DNA from 3 places in the Streptomyces sp. NPDC002619 genome. Region 3 is predicted to be linked to each of the others. Evidence: riboswitches for the same ligand, from Rfam matches in the RefSeq annotation. Region 3 holds a riboswitch; each other region holds the start of a gene.

Region 1 (4,132 bases), on a different contig from region 3:
ACGGCCAGCCGGTGGTGGCCACCTCAACCCAGCCGTTGCCCGGCTCATCGGACCCAGCGTCCCACCACCACCAGCTGCGGTCGTCGCCCATGCCCTCATCGGTCGGGTCGAAGTAGTAGAGCCAGCCCGACAGTGTCCAAGGCCCTTGGCTGAACGCTGATTTCTGCTTGGGCGTCATCGCCCGCCACTTCTGCAGCCAGGCCTCGGCATCGAATGGCCGGCCGGGCTCCGGCTCCGCAGGCTCAGGCGCGCAGCGCTGCACGAACCCCGTCGGCAACAGCTCCGACCATCGCTCGAGCGCCGGCCAGTCACCCGTCTGCTGGACCGCACACGCCAGCACAGCGCGAGCATTCGTGATGACCCGCGCCGGATCCTCGGCGGTGAACCGGACACGCACGAGAAACGGCTGCTGTCGGCCGTCATCGGCCCCGAGACCGGACTGAAGGCGTCGCAGCTCGCCCTTGATGATCTCCACGGCGAAGAAGTGTGCACCGCGACCGGCTCTGCCGCACGTCATAAAAGGGCCGACCAAGGCCTCCGGGTCTCGATCTACGGCTCGCCATGCCTACTGCCTTGCGAGCAGCGCTCCTTCTGTCTCGTATGGCCGGATCGCTCTCTTGTGGGCACTTCGTGTACGTGTCAAACAGTTGAGAGGCGGGGTTACCGGGGGAGGGGCGCTGCATGTCTGCGTCAGGTGAGGATCGGATTGTGCCGTCGGATTGGGCGGTAGAGCGGTTCGGGCAGCGTGCCGGCGGGCTTGCTGCCGCGGTTCCGGTGCAACTGGCCAGGGCGCACGCGCGAGCTCACGCCGTGCATCTGGCGGCCCGGTTGAAGAAGCGCAGTCCATACGGAGCCACCTTGGCGGAGGCGGTACGGGAGAACCTGGCGGACACGGCGCGGGAGCTGGAGGAAGCCGTGCGGGATGTGCGTGGGTACGAGTACGCCGTCATCAACGACTACGCGCTGTTCCCGTTCAAGTACGCCGACCGTCCGAGGCCCCTTGATCGTGCCCGGTTGGCTTCCAACGCTTCCCCTACGCGTCGCCGGATGCTCCTGGGGCACGGGCCACAGCCTCAAGAAGGGCTTTTCACTCTCGATAACGACCTGACTACGGAGGAGTACGAGGAGCTGCACGAGACGTTCGAGGCGCTTGGAGCCTCCACCAAGCTCGTCTGTCTGTTCTTCACGGCCGACCCGGAGAACGGCATCCACGCCATCCATTGGGGAGACGCCCATCTCGAACCGGACCGCACCTTCACCTGGCTCTACAGCGAGCAGCTCCGGGTTGCTCTCCAGCCGCTCGAGTGACGGCTCAGAGCGGGCGCGATCTCGATCACGTCGGCGACGAGCGGGCAGTCTCCTGGGCCGTCCCTGGGCCGTGCGAGGTCGACCAAAGCTGGCAGACGGCACCCGTGGGTGATCGCCCCCACCCCGCTCTGGCCTGGGCTGGTGGAGTTGATCTGCGACACTGGAAGGGTTATGCCGAAGCCCGGAGAACTCACCTTTGTCGCGCCGCGCGGAGCCAAGAAGCCGCCGCGGCATCTCGCCGACCTGTCGCCCGCCGAGCGCAAGGAGGCGGTGGCCGCGATCGGCGAGAAGCCGTTCCGAGCCAAGCAGCTCTCGCAGCACTACTTCGCGCGGTACGCGCACGACCCGGCCGAGTGGACCGACATCCCCGCCGGGTCGCGCGGCAAGCTCCAGGAGGCGCTGCTGCCGGACCTGATGACGGTCGTCCGGCATCTGTCCACCGACCAGGGCACCACGCGCAAGACGCTGTGGCGGCTGTTCGACGGGACGCTCGTCGAGTCGGTGCTGATGCGGTATCCGGACCGGGTGACGATGTGCATCAGCTCGCAGGCCGGGTGCGGCATGAACTGCCCCTTCTGCGCCACCGGGCAGGCCGGGCTCGACCGGAACCTGTCCACCGCCGAGATCGTGCACCAGATCGTGGACGGGATGCGCGCCCTCAGGGACGGCGAGGTCCCGGGCGGGCCCGCTCGGCTGTCCAACATCGTCTTCATGGGCATGGGCGAACCGCTCGCCAACTACAAGCGGGTCGTCGGCGCCATCCGCGCCCTCACCGACCCCGAGCCGGACGGGCTCGGGCTGTCGCAGCGCGGTATCACCGTGTCGACGGTCGGTCTCGTCCCGGCGATCCACCGGTTCACCGACGAGGGCTTCAAGTGCCGGCTCGCCATCTCGCTGCACGCGCCCGACGACGAGCTGCGCGACACCCTCGTCCCCGTGAACACGCGCTGGAAGGTGCGCGAGGTGCTCGACGCGGGGCTTGAATACGCCGCCCGGTCCGGGCGCCGGCTTTCCATCGAGTACGCGCTGATCCGGGACATCAACGACCAGGCTTGGCGCGGCGACCGGCTGGGCCGGCTGCTGCGGGGCAAGCCCGTGCACGTCAACCTGATCCCGCTCAACCCGACACCGGGCTCCAAGTGGACCGCCTCCCGGCCCGAGGACGAGAAGGCCTTCGTCGAGGCCATCGCGGCGCACGGGGTACCGGTGACCGTCCGGGACACCCGTGGTCAGGAGATCGACGGAGCCTGTGGTCAGCTCGCGGCCACCGAGCGGTAGTCTGGGCGTCGGTACGTCTTGGTGTCGTACCACCACACCTTCATATTCCGACAGGGGAGCGCCACAGCGCTGAGAGTGCGGCAATCGGGCCGCAGACCCTCTGAACCTCGCCCAGGTCATTCTGGGTAGGAAGTTCGGTCATCACTCGAGCTGTTGCGCCCTGCCCGGCGTCCCTCACGGATGCCGGGCAGGGCCGCGTCTCTTCCTGGTCCATCCCAGGAGGACAACCAGTGCACAACAAGACCCTCGTGGCCGTCGCCGTCGGGCTCGGTCTCGTCACGCTGTCCGCGTGCGGTTCGACGGACGACAAGGGCGCCACGGAGTCCAAGACCGTCACCCTCGTCAGCCACGACTCGTGGGCCGTCTCGAAGAACGTGCTCCAGGACTTCGAGAAGAAGTCCGGCTACAAGGTCAGGGTCCTGAAGGACGGCGACGCCGGTCAGGCCGTCAACAAGGCCATCCTGACCAAGGACAACCCGCAGGGCGACGTCTTCTTCGGCGTCGACAACACCCTGCTGTCCCGGGCGCTCGACAACGGGCTGTTCCAGTCGTACGAGCCCAAGGGCTCCGACCAGATCGTGCGCCAGTACCGCGTCGACGAGGACAAGCACCGGGTGACGCCGATCGACACCGGCGACATCTGCGTCAACTACGACAAAGCGTACTTCAGCAAGCACAAGCTGACCCCGCCGCAGACCTTCGACGACCTCGTCAAGCCCGAGTACAAGAACCTCCTCGTCACTGAGAACGCCGCCACGTCCTCGCCGGGCCTCGGCTTCCTGCTGGGCAGCGCCGCGAAGTTCGGTGACGAGGGCTGGCAGGACTACTGGACGAAGCTCAAGGCCAACGGCGTCAAGGTCGTCGACGGCTGGGAGCAGGCCTACGACGAGGAGTTCTCCGGCTCGGCCGGCGGCAAGAAGGCCAACGGCGACAGGCCGCTCGTCGTCTCGTACGCCTCCTCGCCGCCCGCCGAGGTCATCTACGCCGACCCGAAGCCCACCACCGCCCCGACCGGCGTGGCCACCGGCACCTGCTTCCGGCAGATCGAGTACGCGGGTCTGCTGAGCAACGCGAAGAACAGCGCGGGCGGCAAGGCGCTCCTCGACTTCCTGATCAGCATGGAGTTCCAGGACGACATGCCGCTCAACATGTTCGTCTACCCGGTGCGGGAGACCGCGTCGGTGCCGGCGGAGTTCGTGAAGTACGGCCCGCAGGCCAAGGATCCCGAGACCCTGCCCGCCGACGAGATCGCCGCCAACCGTGACCAGTGGGTCAAGTCGTGGACCTCGCTCGTACTGAAGTAGCCCCTCACCAGGGGCGCGCGGGGAGCGCGGCGCGGCTGGCCCTCATGGCCGGGCCCGTCGCGTTCTTCGCCGTCTTCTTCGCCTACCCCGTCACCGCGATCGTCGCCCGCGGTCTGAAGGTCGACGGGGCCTGGCAGTTGGGGCGGATCGCCGACGTCGTGACGCAGTCGGACATCCGGCACGTCTTGTGGTTCACCACCTGGCAGGCGCTCGCCTCCACCGCGCTCACCCTGCTCGTCGCG
Region 2 (4,132 bases), on a different contig from region 3:
TATGGCGATGCCCTGCCGGGGTGTCAGCGCTTGCGGCGTCGGCCCCTTCCGCCGCGCGCCGCGGCCGGCTGGGCCCCTTCGGGCGCCGTTTCCCGCCCCGGCCGGTCGGCCGACACCACCAGGGCCGCGAGCGCCGTGGTGAGCGGCACGGAGGCGACCAGCCCGATCGAGCCCACCAGTGTGCGCACGATCTCCTCGGCCACCAGTTCGCTGTTGGCGACCGCCCCCACGCTGCTCTGCGCGATCGAGAAGAGCAGCAGCAGCGGCAGCGCGGCCCCGGCGTAGGCAAGGACGAGCGTGTTGACGACCGACGCGATGTGGTCACGGCCGATGCGGATGCCCGCCCGGTACAGCCCGCGCCAGCCCATCGTCGGATTGGCCTCGTGCAACTCCCAGACGGCCGACGTCTGCGTCACTGTCACGTCGTCCAGGACACCCAGCGAACCGATGATGACGCCGGCCAGCAGCAGACCGCTCATGTCGATCGACGGGTACAGGCCGTGGATCAGGCCGGTGTTGTCATCCGTGTTGCCGGTCAGCGCCGCCCAGTCGATGAACTCCGAGCCGAGAATGCCGATCAGTAGGAGCGAGACCAGCGTTCCGAGTACCGCCACCGACGTACGTGCCGACAGCCCGTGGCACATGTAGAGCGCGATCAACATGATCGCGCTCGCCCCGATCACCGCCACGACCAGCGGATTCGAGCCCTGGAGAATCGCCGGCAGGATGAAGAGGGTCAGCACCATGAAGCTGATGGTCAGCGCGACCAGCGCCATGACACCGCGCAGCCGGCCCACCACCACGACGGCGAGCGCGAAGATGCCGGCGAGTAGCGCCATCGGGAACTTGCGGTCCACATCGGTGACCGAGTACTGCAGGTCCTTCGGCGCCGAAGGCTCGTACGCGACCACGACCTTCTCGCCCTCGTGCAACTGCCGCGACTGGTCCGGCTGCACGATCTCCGTGAACGTACGGCCCTTGTCATTGCCGGTGTCGACCCGGACCGTGGCCTTCTTGCAGGTGCCGTTCTCCTCCTCCTGCCCGGAGTTGCCCGCGGCGGTGGAGGTGTCACCGGTCGGGGTGCCGCCCGAGGCGTTCACCGACTTGCAGCTCACCTCGACGACCGTGGTCACCGTGGCCTGCTGGGTCTGCCGGTCGAAGCCGACCCCGGTGCGCTCGTGCGGCGGGGCTCCGCCGGGCCAGAGCACCACGAGCCCGACCACGACCGCGGCGGTGAACGGGATCAGGATGGCCGCGATGACCTTGCGGAGATGCTTGGAGACGGGCGCGGCCGGGCCATGGCTGTGCGAGTGGCCATGTCCGTGGCCGTCGTGACCGGGCCCGCCGCCATGCCCCGGGCCGAGGTCATGGCCGTCAGAGGCGCCGGGGCCGTGTCCGCCGCCTTGTCTTCCGGAGCCTTGTCTGCGTGGCGGCTCGGGCGGCGGGTACGGGGGCTGATGTGTCGTGGTCACCGACCGATCATCGCAAGAACGGCAGGGGCCCTCTGTTCACCGCGCCCGAATTGACGCTAGCGTGGAGGCTCCTTTGCACACGCGGGAGCTCGGAGCACCGGGCTGAGAGGGCGCTGACCTCCGTCTTTGCGATGTTTCACGTGGAACAAGTGATGTTTCACATGTGACACCGACCGACGGAAACCGCTGCGTCGACCGCCGAACCTGTTACCGGGTAATGCCGGCGTAGGGAGTAGGTCTCATGACCAACAAGGACGCACGCACGCCTGCCTCCACACAGATCTCCAGCAATGGGGAGGCCGGGAAGTCCATCGGCTGGCACAAGGGGTACGTCGAGGGTTCGCGCCTCGACCTGCGCGTGCCGGTTCGTCAGGTGCACCTCACCAACGGGCAGTCGGTCACGCTGTACGACACCTCCGGCCCGTACACCGATCCGCTCGTCGAGACGGATGTCCGCAGGGGCCTGCCGCCGCTGCGGGAGAACTGGATCGTCGCCCGCGGTGACACCGAGGAGTACGCGGGCCGCCCCGTCCGTCCCGAGGACGACGGGATCAAGCACACCTCGCCGCGTGGCGGGCTGCGCAACCTCGACGCGGTCTTCCCGGGACGGCCGCGCCAGCCGCGCCGTGGCCGCGACGGCAACGCGATCACGCAGCTCGCCTACGCACGCCGGGGCGAGGTGACGCCGGAGATGGAGTACGTGGCCATCCGGGAGAACGTTTCTCCCGAGGTCGTCCGTGAAGAGATCGCGGCGGGCAGGGCCGTACTGCCCGCCAACGTCAACCATCCGGAGATCGAGCCGATGATCATCGGCAAGCGGTTCCTGGTGAAGGTCAACGCCAACATCGGCAACTCGGCGGTCACGTCCTCCATCGAGGAGGAGGTCGAGAAGATGACCTGGGCGACCCGCTGGGGCGCCGACACGGTCATGGACCTCTCCACCGGCCGCAACATCCACACCACCCGCGAGTGGGTGCTGCGCAACTCCCCCGTCCCCATCGGCACGGTGCCGCTCTACCAGGCACTCGAGAAGGTCGACGGCAGGGCCGAGGAACTGACTTGGGAGATCTACAAGGACACGGTCATCGAGCAGGCCGAGCAGGGCGTGGACTATATGACGGTCCACGCGGGCGTGCGCCTCCCCTATGTGCCGCTCACCGCGAACCGCAAGACCGGCATCGTCTCCCGCGGCGGCTCGATCATGGCGGCCTGGTGCCTCGCGCACCACAAGGAGTCGTTCCTGTACGAGAACTTCGAGGAACTGTGCGAGATCCTCGCCGCCTACGACGTCACGTACTCGCTGGGCGACGGCCTGCGCCCCGGCTCGATCGCGGACGCCAACGACGAGGCGCAGTTCGCGGAGTTGCGCACGCTCGGGGAACTCAACAGGATCGCCAAGCGTTTCAATGTACAGACCATGATCGAAGGCCCGGGACACGTCCCGATGCACAAGATCAAGGAGAACATCGACCTTCAGCAGGAGATCTGCGATGAAGCTCCGTTCTATACGCTCGGCCCGCTGACGACGGACGTCGCGCCGGCGTACGACCACATCACCTCCGGCATCGGTGCCGCGATGATCGCCTGGTGGGGCACGGCCATGCTCTGCTACGTCACGCCCAAGGAACACCTGGGCCTGCCCAACCGTGACGACGTCAAGACCGGCGTCATCACCTACAAGATCGCTGCCCACGCAGCCGACCTCGCCAAGGGCCACCCCGGTGCACAGGAATGGGACGACGCGCTGTCCGACGCACGCTTCGAGTTCCGGTGGGAGGACCAGTTCAACCTCGCCCTGGACCCGGACACGGCAAGGGAGTTCCACGACGAGACCCTCCCGGCGGAGCCGGCCAAGACTGCACATTTCTGCTCGATGTGCGGGCCGAAGTTCTGCTCGATGAAGATCAGCCAGAGCATCACAGAGCGGTTCGGCGGTGCGGCGACCGAGGGAAGGTCGCAGGAGGAGATCGCCGAGGGGATGCTTCAGAAGTCGAAGGAGTTCGCGGCGAGCGGGAACAGGGTGTACCTGCCGCTGGCTGACTGATCGACGCGGGCACGGGCGCCGTCCCCGGGTGCTGGAACCCGGGGCGGCGCTTGGCTCGGCTGCAGATGGCGTCGGCCGCGGGGGAGGACGCTCGGCTTCTGCGGGACCACGAGATCTTCGGTTTCGGCACCGATGGCGCCGCGGGCTCCTTCGCCGACTCCTCCGGTCGGGAGGTGCTCGCACATGAATATCGGCGCTACCTCGTGGATCAGCAGCAGGAGCATCGTCAGGTTGCGTCCTGCGGGTACCAGCGCAGTTCCACCGTGTTGCCGTCCGGGTCCTGGACATAGACCGACGTCGCGGTGCCGCGTGCGCCGTAGCGTTCGACGGGGCCTTCGAGGACCGTGAGATCTCCCGCCGTCTCGATGAACTCGTCCCAGTCCAGCGGTTCCACGGTGAGACAGATGTGGTCGACGTTGGACTCCCCCCGAGGGCGGCCGACCAGGTCGATGATGGTCTTCGGTGTGATCCGCACCGAGGGGAACGGGACCTTGCCGGACCGCCACTCGGCCACGCGTACCGGTTCCAGGCCGAGGCGTCCGATGTAGAAGGCCAGGGCCCGTTCGACGTCCCCGACGTTGAGGACCAGGTGGTCGAATGCCTTCACGCGCAGAGG
Region 3 (4,132 bases):
AGCCCCGATCCGATCGGCGACCCGAGCGGCATGACGGCCGCACACCCCGCGTCCTCCAGCTTCCGCGCGAGCACGGGGTCGTCGTTCGTGTACGGCAGCACCGTGAACCCGTCGTCGACCAGCGTCTCCGCCGCGTCCAGCAGCTCGATCGGATCCGGCAGCAGGGTCCGCTCGTCGGCGATGACCTCCAGCTTGATGAGATCGGTGCCCAGCGCCTCCCGCGCCAGCCGGGCCGTCAGCACTGCCTCGCCCGCCGTGAAGCAGCCCGCCGTGTTCGGCAGCACCCGCACGCCGAGCTTCTCGAGGACCGACAGCACGGACCCGTGCACCCCGGGATCGACGCGCCGCATCGCGACGGTCGTCAGCTCCGTGCCGGAGGCGACCAGCGCCCGTTCCAGCACGTCGAGGCTGGGCGCACCGCCCGTACCCATGATCAGGCGGGACGAGAAGGACGTACCGCCGAGGACGAAGGGATCGTCGGCCATGGTTCAGCCTCCTTGGACGGCGGTGAGGACTTCGACGCGGTCACCCTCGCGCAGGGCCGTGGACGGCCACTCCGCGCGCGGGACGACGGTTTCGTTGAGCGCGGCGGCGACCCCGGAGGGCGCCGCGGTGAGGGTCTTCACGAGGGCGTCGAGCGCCGTGCCGGGCGCGATCTCACGGCGCTCCCCGTTGACCGAGATGGTGAGAGGGACGCTCATGCGGGCTGCTCCGTGAGTACGGCGCCGAAGCGCTTCGGCGTGAAGGGGCGGGCCTCCTCGGGGAGCTCCCCGGTGGCCAGGACGTGCGCCATGGCGTCGCCGGTGACCGGCGTGAGCAGCACGCCGTTGCGGAAGTGCCCGGTGGCCAGCAGCAGCCCGTCGAGTCCGGTCGGCCCGAGCAGCGGCGCGTTGTCGGGGGAGCCCGGCCGCAGCCCCGCCCGCGTCTCGGTCAGCGGCAGTTCGGTGATCCCCGGAATCAGCTCGTGCGCGTCCCGCAGCAGCTCGTACACGCCCCCCGCGGTCACCGTGGTGTCCCAGCCCAGTTCCTCGCTGGTGGCGCCGACGACTAGCTCGCCGTTCTCCCGGGGCACCAGGTAGACCTGGCTGCCGCGCACCACGGCCCGCACGGTCCGGCTCAGGAACGGCGCGTACCGCTTCGGCACCGTCAGCCGCAGCACCTGCCCCTTCACGGGCCGTACGGGCGGCAGCACCTCGTCCGGCACCCCCGCGAGCCGTCCGCTGAGGCTGCCCGCCGCGAGGACCACATGGTCGGCGTCCAGCTCCGTACCGTCCGCCGTGGTGACACCGGCCGCCCGCTCCCGTACGACACGCAACCGCTCCACCCACGCGCGGTGGAACACCACCCCAGCCCGCTCGCACGCGGACACCAGCGCCGCCGACAGCCGCCGCGGGTCGATCTGGTGGTCGCCGTCCACCCGCAGCCCGCCGCGCACACCTGGCGCCAGCATCGGCTCAAGACGGCGGCAGTCACGGCCGGACAGCCACTCGGAGTCCAGCTCCGACCGCTGCTGCAGGGCGTGCAGTTCGCGCAGATGGGCGCGGTCGTCGGCGTCCAGCGCCACGGCGAGCGTGCCGCACCGGCGGTAGCCGAGGTCGTGGCCGGTCAGCTCGGTGAGCTCGGCCGCGAAGTCCGGATAGCGGCGGGCCGACTCCAGGTTGAGGCCGAGCAAAGTCTGCTCGCCGTAGTGCAGTTCTGTGACCGCGGCCAGCATCCCGGCGGCCACCTGGGCGGCGCCGCCGCCCGGTTCGGGGTCCACGACGGCCGTCGCGAACCCGCGCTGCGCGGCGCGCCAGGCCGTGACCAGGCCGATGATTCCGCCCCCGATGACGAGGACGTCTGATGTACGTGACGACATGGGCGTCCAGCCCCTCCCTTCGCCGGCATGACCCGGATCAGGTTCGTACGGTCGGAGGCCGCCAGCCTCCCTCTCAGCCCGGTGCGTCCGGGCTCCCGCGAGTGCTTGTACGTGGGCCACCCTAGCCCTTGGCCCGACGGCTCTGTAAGGGCACCACCCGGCTACCGGCCGGGAGCCCGGCCGCTGTGCAACACGTCACCGCACGCGCCACCTGACTGACTGTTTGTCAGTTGTCTATGGTGATCAGGTGAGCGAGCAGACGCAGCAACGAGGCACGTCACAGGCGCGGCGCGTGGTCGTCGTCGGAGCGGGCATGGCCGGGGTGCAGACCGCGGTCGCCCTGCGGGAACAGGGCTTCAAGGGCACCGTCACGCTGATCGGCGCCGAACCCCACCAGCCGTACGACCGGCCGCCGCTGTCCAAGGCCGTGCTGCTCGGCAAGGCCGAGGGCTCCGCCTTCGACGTCGACTTCGAGGCACTCGGCATCGACGTCCGGCTGGGCAGCGAGGCGCTGGGCGTGCGCCCGGCCGACCATGAACTGGACACCGAAGCGGGACCGGTGCCGTACGACGTCCTGGTCCTCGCGACTGGTGCCGAACCGATCCGCCTGCCCGGCGCGGAGGGCGTCCCCGGGGTGCATCTGCTGCGCACCCTGGACGACGCCGAGCGGCTGCGGCCGGTGCTCGCCCGGCAGCACGACATCGTGGTTGTCGGCGCGGGCTGGATCGGCGCCGAGTTCGCCACGGCGGCCCGTGAGGCGGGCTGCGCGGTGACGGTCATCGAGGCCGCCGACCGGCCGCTCGCGGGCGCGCTGCCGGCCGAGGTGGCCGCGCCGATGACCGCCTGGTACGCCGACAGCGGCACCGAACTGCGCACCCACGCGCGCGTGGAGCGCATCGAACCCGGTGAGGTCGTCCTCGACGACGGCTCGCGGCTGCCCGCGGGAGCCGTCGTCGTCGGCGTCGGCGCCCGCCCCGCCACGGCCTGGCTGTCCGGCTCCGACATCGAACTGGGCGCGCACGGCGAGGTCGTGGCCGACGACCACCTGCGCACCTCCGTACCGGACGTGTACGCGGTCGGCGACTGCGCCTCCTTCCCTTCGGGCCGCTACGGCGAACGGCTGCTCGTGCACCACTGGGACAACGCCCTCCAGGGGCCGCGCACGGTCGCGGCGAACATCGTCGGCGACGCCTCGGCCGTCTACGACCCGGTGCCGTACTTCTGGTCCGAGCAGTTCGGCCGTTTCGTCCAGTACGTCGGTCATCACGCGGCGGCCGACACGCTCCTGTGGCGCGGCGACCCGGCCGGGCCCGCCTGGTCCGTCTGCTGGCTGCGCGGGGACCGGCTGGTCGCTCTGCTGGCGGTGGGCCGGCCGCGGGACCTGGCGCAGGGGCGGCGGCTGATCGAGGCGGGTACGCCGATGGACCCACGGCTGCTGGCGGACCCGGCCCGGCCGCTGAAGGAAGCCACCGCTTGACGAACATGACGCGCGTGACCAGAAAAGTCCCGGTTTGGCGGGGCCCGACTTCCGACTGTCAGTCCGGGATGGCACGCTGTTTCCGTGACCGAGATTGACGCAAAAATCGATGCTCTCGTCCCCGCCTGGCTCACCCTCCCCGACATCGCAGAGATGCTGGACGTCGAGGTGACGCGTGTGCGGCAGCTGGTCAAGGAGGGCCAGCTCATCGCCGTACGCCGTGGCGAGAACCGGGCGCTGCACGTCCCCGCCGCCTTCATCGACGGGGACAAGGTCGTCAAGGGCCTGTCCGGGACCCTGACGCTCCTGCGGGACGACGGCTTTTCCGACGAAGAGATGCTGGAGTGGCTCTTCACCCCCGACCCCAGCCTGCCCGGCACTCCCGCCCAGGCCCTGAGCGAGAACCGCGGCACGGAGGTGAAGCGCCGCGCCCAGGCGCTCGCCGTCTGACCCGAACACCGTCCGGCGTCCGGGCCGTGGCCCTCAGGGGCCACGGCCGTGGACGGGTGCGGCCTGGGGTCCGCAGCCCGACCGAGGCCCGTGGTCCGCGCGGCCGACTACGCTCACGGCAGCCCTACGCCATTCACGCCACGTACGTCACCGACAACGCACCGAAACCGGGGGGACGCACCGTATGTCCGACACAGGCACCGCCACCACCGCCCGCGCCCGGCTCGCCGACGCCCGCGTCTACCTCTGTACCGACGCCCGCAAGCGGCAGGGCGACCTCGCCGACTTCCTGGACGCGGTCCTGGCCGGCGGCGTCGACATCGTGCAGCTGCGTGACAAGGGCATGG

The links. Region 3 has a riboswitch for thiamine pyrophosphate ahead of thiO (glycine oxidase ThiO). Riboswitches for the same ligand answer to the same signal wherever they lie in the genome.
Region 1: it holds a riboswitch for thiamine pyrophosphate, as region 3 does, so the genes downstream of both, ACFYXB_RS34980 (thiamine ABC transporter substrate binding subunit) here and thiO (glycine oxidase ThiO) in region 3, are expected to answer to the same signal.
Region 2: it holds a riboswitch for thiamine pyrophosphate, as region 3 does, so the genes downstream of both, thiC (phosphomethylpyrimidine synthase ThiC) here and thiO (glycine oxidase ThiO) in region 3, are expected to answer to the same signal.

What each region holds. Positions count from the first base shown of each region.
Region 1 is NZ_JBIAQV010000034.1:79,156-83,287, reverse strand. Features, by position in the region: gene ACFYXB_RS34995 (hypothetical protein) at 1-475, opposite strand, end outside; gene ACFYXB_RS34990 (hypothetical protein) at 859-1,308, shown strand; gene rlmN (23S rRNA (adenine(2503)-C(2))-methyltransferase RlmN) at 1,480-2,586, shown strand; TPP riboswitch at 2,629-2,736, shown strand; gene ACFYXB_RS34980 (thiamine ABC transporter substrate binding subunit) at 2,817-3,890, shown strand; gene ACFYXB_RS34975 (ABC transporter permease) at 3,935-4,132, shown strand, end outside.
Region 2 is NZ_JBIAQV010000002.1:533,963-538,094, forward strand. Features, by position in the region: gene ACFYXB_RS06680 (YibE/F family protein) at 24-1,472, opposite strand; TPP riboswitch at 1,544-1,721, shown strand; gene thiC (phosphomethylpyrimidine synthase ThiC) at 1,714-3,516, shown strand; gene ACFYXB_RS06690 (DUF4241 domain-containing protein) at 3,567-3,806, shown strand; gene ACFYXB_RS06695 (VOC family protein) at 3,743-4,129, opposite strand.
Region 3 is NZ_JBIAQV010000005.1:255,801-259,932, reverse strand. Features, by position in the region: gene ACFYXB_RS12250 (thiazole synthase) at 1-485, opposite strand, end outside; gene thiS (sulfur carrier protein ThiS) at 489-701, opposite strand; gene thiO (glycine oxidase ThiO) at 698-1,858, opposite strand; TPP riboswitch at 1,856-1,967, opposite strand; gene ACFYXB_RS12235 (NAD(P)/FAD-dependent oxidoreductase) at 2,106-3,335, shown strand; gene ACFYXB_RS12230 (Rv2175c family DNA-binding protein) at 3,420-3,785, shown strand; gene thiE (thiamine phosphate synthase) at 3,970-4,132, shown strand, end outside.